2 regions of the Rhizobium sp. CCGE531 genome follow, and region 2 is predicted to be linked to the other one. Evidence: predicted binding sites of a transcription regulator. Region 2 holds the regulator's gene; the other holds the start of a gene.

Region 1 (3,412 bases), 360 kb from region 2:
ATTCCGGATGTCGGATTGAACAATGGTTATAAGGCTAAAGCCTTATCACATCATGTCCATGCCGCCACTTCAGGCCGCTTGGCGGCCTGAAGCATCAAAGATGCATGGGCGAAGCTTTATGGACATTCCCGTGATGAGGCCGTTGGCCTTGTCACATCATGTCCATGCCGCCCATGCCGCCCATGCCGCCCGGCATGCCGCCAGGGACATCCTTCTTCGGCAGTTCGGCAATCATGGCTTCGGTGGTGATCAGCAGCGAAGCAACCGAAGCCGCGTCCTGCAGAGCCGTGCGAACGACCTTGACCGGGTCGACGATGCCCATGGCGATCATGTCGCCGTAGACGCCGGTCTGAGCGTTGTAGCCGAAGTTGTCTTCGTTCTTGTCGAGGATCTTGCCGACAACGATCGAAGCTTCATCACCAGCGTTTTCAGCGATCTGGCGGCAAGGAGCCTGCAGAGCGCGACGAACGATGTTGACGCCGGCTTCCTGGTCGTCGTTTTCACCCTTGACGGTGATCTTGACGGAGGAGCGCAGCAGAGCAGTGCCGCCGCCCGGTACGATGCCTTCCTGAACGGCAGCGCGCGTCGCGTTGAGAGCGTCGTCGATGCGGTCCTTCTTTTCCTTGACTTCGATTTCCGTCGAGCCGCCAACGCGGATAACGGCAACGCCGCCAGCGAGCTTGGCAAGACGTTCCTGCAGCTTCTCGCGGTCGTAGTCGGAGGTGGTTTCTTCGATCTGGGCCTTGATCTGGGCAACGCGGCCTTCGATGTCGGACTTGGCGCCGGCGCCGTCGACGATCGTGGTGTTTTCCTTGGAGATCGAAACCTTCTTGGAACGGCCGAGCATGTCGAGGGTAACCGACTCGAGCTTGATGCCGAGGTCTTCGGAGATGACAGTGCCGCCCGTCAGGATGGCGATGTCTTCCAGCATGGCCTTGCGGCGATCGCCGAAGCCCGGAGCCTTGACGGCAGCGATCTTCAGGCCGCCGCGCAGCTTGTTGACGACGAGCGTAGCAAGAGCTTCGCCTTCGACGTCTTCAGCGATGATGAGGAGCGGCTTGCCGGTCTGAACGACGGCTTCGAGAACCGGGAGCATGGCCTGCAGGTTCGAGAGCTTCTTCTCGTGCAGCAGGATGAACGCGTCTTCGAGGTCGGCGATCATCTTTTCCGGGTTGGTCACGAAGTAGGGGCTGAGGTAGCCACGGTCGAACTGCATGCCTTCGACGACTTCGAGTTCGGTTTCGGCGGTCTTGGCTTCTTCAACCGTGATGACGCCTTCGTTGCCGACCTTCTGCATGGCTTCGGCAATATCGAGACCGATCTGCTTTTCGCCGTTTGCCGAGATCGTGCCGACCTGTGCGACTTCTTCCGACGTGTTGATCTTCTTGGCCTTGGCCTGGAGATCCTTGACGACTTCGGCAACGGCGAGATCGATGCCGCGCTTCAGGTCCATCGGGTTCATGCCGGCCGCAACGGCCTTGGCGCCTTCGCGAACGATGGCCTGGGCGAGAACGGTTGCGGTCGTGGTGCCGTCGCCGGCGATGTCGTTGGTCTTCGAAGCAACTTCGCGGACCATCTGGGCGCCCATGTTTTCGAACTTGTCTTCGAGTTCGATTTCCTTGGCGACGGTGACGCCGTCCTTGGTGATGCGCGGAGCGCCGAAGGACTTGTCGATAACGACGTTACGACCCTTCGGGCCGAGCGTGACCTTCACTGCGTCAGCGAGGATATCGACGCCACGAAGCATCTTTTCGCGGGCGTTGCGGCCGAATTTTACTTCTTTAGCTGCCATGTCTAAAAACTCCTGAATTCGCATTGTCCGGGTTTATGGCCCGTCAGCTGTATCGGAAAAGGGGAAATCGGCTGGATTAGCCGATGATGCCCATGATGTCGGCTTCCTTCATGATGAGAAGGTCTTCGCCGTCAAGCTTGACTTCGGTGCCCGACCACTTGCCGAACAGGATGCGGTCGCCGGCCTTGACGTCGAGCGGGACGATCTTGCCGGAGTCATCGCGAACGCCGGAGCCGACGGCGACGATTTCGCCTTCCTGCGGCTTTTCCTTGGCGGTGTCGGGAATGATGATACCACCCTTGGTCTTTGCTTCGGACTCGACGCGACGAACGACGACGCGGTCATGAAGGGGGCGGAAATTGGTGCTTGCCATTGTCTAATCCCTCGATCAAATGACATTCACGGATCAGCGGGGGATCCGTATGGGCTATGTTAGCACTCAGCCTTTGGGAGTGCTAGCGACGGTGATTTAGGGGTGGCTCCCAGACGAGTCAAGAACAGCACTGTGAATTTTTTGCGGCGCGCCTCGGCTTGTGTCGAGGATAATTAACGGCGCTGGTGACCATCGTGGCTATCTTGTCAGGTGGGCGCCCTGCTTTTCACGTCCGGGGCGAAAGCCCGGATTGTCTCTCATTGATCGTCATCTTCCCGTTCCGGAGCCGCTTTCCGGGCCTTGTGCGTCGCAAAAACCTTGCGGGCCGCTCTTGTAATTTGCCGGCCGGTTTGCGATGTCAGCCCGTGATTTATTAGGTGCGAGGACGGCATGGGCAAACGGATCGAAAGCTTTCGCGAAATCGGCGGACTTTATGATGTGGCGCTCTGCGATGTCTGGGGGGTGCTGCACAACGGCGTCTCCGCCTATGAGGAAGCCCCCATCGCGCTGGAAGCCGCCCGCGGCGAAGGGCTAGCCGTCGTGCTCATCACCAACTCTCCGCGCGTTGCTCCCAAGGTGGTCGAGCAGTTGCGGGCGATCGGCATTCCCGACAGCGCCTACGATCGCATCGTCACGTCGGGCGATGTGACGCGTAAGCTGATCGCCGCAGGCCCGAAGAAGGTATTTCTCCTCGGTCCGGAGCGGGATACCGGCATCCTCGAAGGTCTTGATGTCGTGCGTGTCGATGCGGGCGAGGCCGAAAGCATCGTCTGCACTGGCTTCTTCGATGACGAGACCGAAACGCCCGACGACTATACCGATATGCTGACGGCCTGGTCGGCCCGCAACGTGCCGCTGATCTGCGCCAATCCGGATCTCGTGGTCGAGCGCGGCCACCGGATGATCCCCTGCGCCGGCGCCATGGCCGCCTATTACGAGCGGCTCGGGGGTGAGACGCGCATCGCCGGCAAGCCGCACCAGCCGATCTATGATGCAGCGCTCGCCGCGGCGCGCGAAGTGCGCAGTGAATTCCCGCTGTCCCGCGTGGTCGCGATCGGCGACGGCATGCCGACCGACGTGCGCGGCGCGCTCGATTATGGCCTCGATCTCCTTTATATCAGCCATGGCATCCACGCCCGCGAATATGTCGTCGAGGGGCATACGGATGAGGCCGCCCTCGGTGCCTTCCTGGCACGCGAGCAGGCTTCGCCGAAGTGGTGGATGCCGCGCCTTGTCTGAGGAGAGTG
Region 2 (3,412 bases):
TTCGTGCCATGCGGCGGCACGGGCAGGGCGCCCGGCTCATGCGGCTTGACGGTTTCCGCGCTGTTGAAGATCAACAGAACGCCCGGCCCGCAGCGGTAGAAGACGTGGCGGTTTCCGCCGCGCGAGATTTTCTGCAGTCCGAGAATGCCGCCATAGAAGGCCTCGGCCGCATCGAGATCGTCCGCATAGAGCGCGGTTTCAAGGACGCCTGAGAGTATCGCGTTGCTCAACGGATTAGCCCCTCACCCTAACCCTCTCCCCGCAGGCGGGGAGAGGGGACGACCTCAATCTCGATCGTCCTCCGATTCCCGCATGATGAAGAGAGATGACGGAAGGTGCGTCTTGCCCCTTCTCCCCGTCGAGACGGGGAGAAGGTGGCCGCCCTTCGATAAACTCAGGGCCCGGATGAGGGGCAGGCTGCACGCTCCACATTCGTTGATACCCTCAGGCAATCGCCTGCTTCTGCAGCTCCACCAGTTCGGCGATGCCGGTCTTGGCAAGATGCATCAGCGTGGCGAATTCCTCTTCGCTGAAGGGGGCGCCTTCAGCCGTTCCCTGGATTTCGACGATGCCGCCCTTGCCCGTCATGACGAAATTGGCGTCGGTCTCGGCCGAGGAATCCTCAAGATAGTCGAGGTCGATGACAGGCTGGCCGGCGAAGATGCCGCAGGAGATAGCGGCGATGTGATCTTTCAGCACACGCTCGACCTTGAGCATGTTGCGGCTTTCCATCCACTTCAGGCAGTCGTAAAGCGCGATCCAGCCGCCGGTGATCGAGGCCGTGCGCGTGCCGCCATCCGCCTGGATGACGTCGCAGTCGACGGTGATCTGACGTTCGCCCAGTTCCTTGAGGTCGACGACAGCGCGTAGCGACCGGCCGATGAGGCGCTGGATTTCCTGCGTGCGGCCGCCCTGCTTGCCGGCGGCGGCTTCGCGCTTCATGCGCTCGCCGGTCGCGCGCGGCAGCATGCCGTATTCAGCCGTGACCCAGCCCTTGCCGCTGTTGCGCAGCCATGGCGGCGTCTTGTCCTCCAGGCTCGCCGTGCAGAGCACATGCGTATCGCCGAACTTGACCAGGCACGAGCCTTCCGCATGCTTGGAAAAATTGCGCTCGAACGACACCTTGCGCATCTGGTCGGTTTTTCTGCCTGAAGGCCGCATTCCACTCTCCTGAATGTTCGTTGACCGCTTCTACGACCCACAGGCCGCTTTTGCAAAGGAAAAGCAGGCCGCGGAACCTCTCGGCGGCCCCAGTGTTATTTTCCCTTTTGCCATTGCTAACCGAATGATTATATTTTGCCTAAGGCTCAACGGAATGGATCTGACAGCGAAATGGTATTCACGACATCGTCGGTCCCGGATGTCATTGCCGCACTGGACGAACGCTCCAAGGAAATCTTCCGTCGCATCGTCGAAGGCTATCTGGAAAATGGCGAACCCCTTGGGTCGCGCAATCTGTCGCGCCTGTTGCCCATGTCCCTGTCGCCGGCCTCGGTGCGCAATGTCATGAGCGATCTGGAGGAGCTCGGGCTCATCTATTCACCGCATGTGAGCGCCGGCCGGTTGCCGACGCAGATGGGGCTGCGTTTCTTCGTCGATGCCTTCATGCAGGTCGGCGATCTCTCCGCCGAGGATCGGGCCAATATCGACCGACAGGTGCGCGGCAGCAATCGCGATCAGCCGATGGAATCGATGATGTCGGAGGCGAGCCGCGTGCTCTCGGGCATTTCGCGCGGCGCCGGCCTGGTGATCACCTCCAAGAGCGATCCGGTACTCAAGCATGTGGAATTCATTCGCCTAGAGCCGACCAAGGCGCTTGCCGTGCTCGTCGGCGATCACGACCAGGTCGAAAACCGCATTATCGAACTGCCGGCCGGCACGACGTCGTCGCAGCTGACGGAAGCCGCCAATTTCCTCAACGCCCATATGACCGGCCAGACGCTGCCGGAACTACGGCGGCAACTGCAGAGCCTCAAGCAGAGCGTTCGCCAGGAGCTGGACAGTCTGTCCCATCAGCTGGTCGAGCGCGGCATTGCCGTGTGGTCCGGCGGCGATGACGACGGCAAGCCGACGCAGCTCATCGTGCGAGGGCATTCCAACCTGCTCGCCGAGATCGGCGGCGCCGAGGATCTGGATCGCCTGCGCCTTCTTTTCGACGACCTCGAGAAGAAGGACAGCCTTATCGAGATCCTCAATCTCGCCGAAAGCGGGCCGGGCGTGCGCATCTTCATCGGTTCGGAAAATAAGCTCTTCTCGCTTTCCGGTTCCTCGCTCATCGTCGCGCCCTATCGCGACGACGACGATCGGATCGTCGGCGCGGTCGGCGTCATCGGTCCGACACGGCTGAACTATGCCCGCATCGTGCCCATGGTCGATTACACCGCCCAGCTGATTTCGCGGCTGACGCGGCCGGGGATCTGATAAGACGGGATCTGGCGGCGAAGATCAATCGGGAAGCAGCATCCCCGATCCGCCCATTTCCGCCGGCAAATCCTTCTGCTTCGGTAGCCCGTCGCTCAGGTGCAGCACCGTGGTTTCATAGTTGACGTGCAATGCCGGTTGAAAATCGAGACCGGGCAGCATGGCGGCATAGACATCGGTTACGCCCCATGGCGGATGCTCGGTCAAAAGATGACCGCCGCAGACCGTGCACCACTTGCGCACGCTCTTCTCGGTTTTCTGGTAGCTGCCGATCTTGTCCGCGCCCCTGGTGATGTGAACGGCCTGTGGCGGCCAGAGCGAAAAGGCATTGACTGGTCCCGCCGACCATTCCCGGCAGGAATCGCAATGACAATAGCCCATCGCCATTGGTTCGCCATCGACCGCAATTTCCACTGCGCCACAGAAACACTTGCCTGAAAGAGATTTGCCATTAGACATTGAGTCACCCCACGCTGTGCTGAGATGCATTTCAGCATACCACCGGGGAGGAGGGCTGAACACCCGGCGTCCCGAGCGGTATTCAAGAGCGCAGAGGCGTATTGCTGCCGCCGTAAAGCCGGGAATTGGCTGTTCTTCTCGACAAAGCCTTGATTTTTTCCGGCCAAACCTCGATATCGGGCACATCCAAAGACCAAGCAATTCGGAGACCGTCATGACCGACGAAACAACAAAAACCGGACCTGATGCCACGGCGGCCGACACGTCAGCGGATTTCGCGCAGGATGCAGCGGAAACCATTGATGCGGCCGAGCCGTCTCAGCCGGACCCGGTTGAGCTGCTGAAGGCCGAGAACGGCGAACTGCGCGATCGCTACCTGCGCCTCGCTGCCGAGATGGACAACCTCCGTCGCCGCACCGAGCGCGATGTGAAGGATGCAAAGTCCTATTCCGTGGCAAGCTTCGCCCGCGACATGCTTTCGGTGGCGGACAACCTGCGCCGTACGCTGGATGCCATCCCGGACGATGCGCGC

Evidence for each region. The regulator HrcA, encoded in region 2, represses chaperone genes, less so after heat shock. The targets are predictions, from matches to a motif close to GTTAGCACTCNCNNNNNGNGAGTGCTAAC.
Region 1: groES (co-chaperone GroES) is a predicted target of HrcA. The motif match lies at 2,224-2,252, and genes of this name have one in related genera.

Annotation. Positions count from the first base shown of each region.
Region 1 is NZ_CP032684.1:896,528-899,939, forward strand. Features, by position in the region: gene groL (chaperonin GroEL) at 152-1,792, opposite strand; gene groES (co-chaperone GroES) at 1,869-2,165, opposite strand; gene CCGE531_RS04440 (TIGR01459 family HAD-type hydrolase) at 2,556-3,404, shown strand.
Region 2 is NZ_CP032684.1:539,238-542,649, forward strand. Features, by position in the region: gene CCGE531_RS02680 (VOC family protein) at 1-230, opposite strand, end outside; gene rph (ribonuclease PH) at 445-1,161, opposite strand; gene hrcA (heat-inducible transcriptional repressor HrcA) at 1,333-2,421, shown strand; gene CCGE531_RS02695 (GFA family protein) at 2,446-2,880, opposite strand; gene grpE (nucleotide exchange factor GrpE) at 3,095-3,412, shown strand, end outside.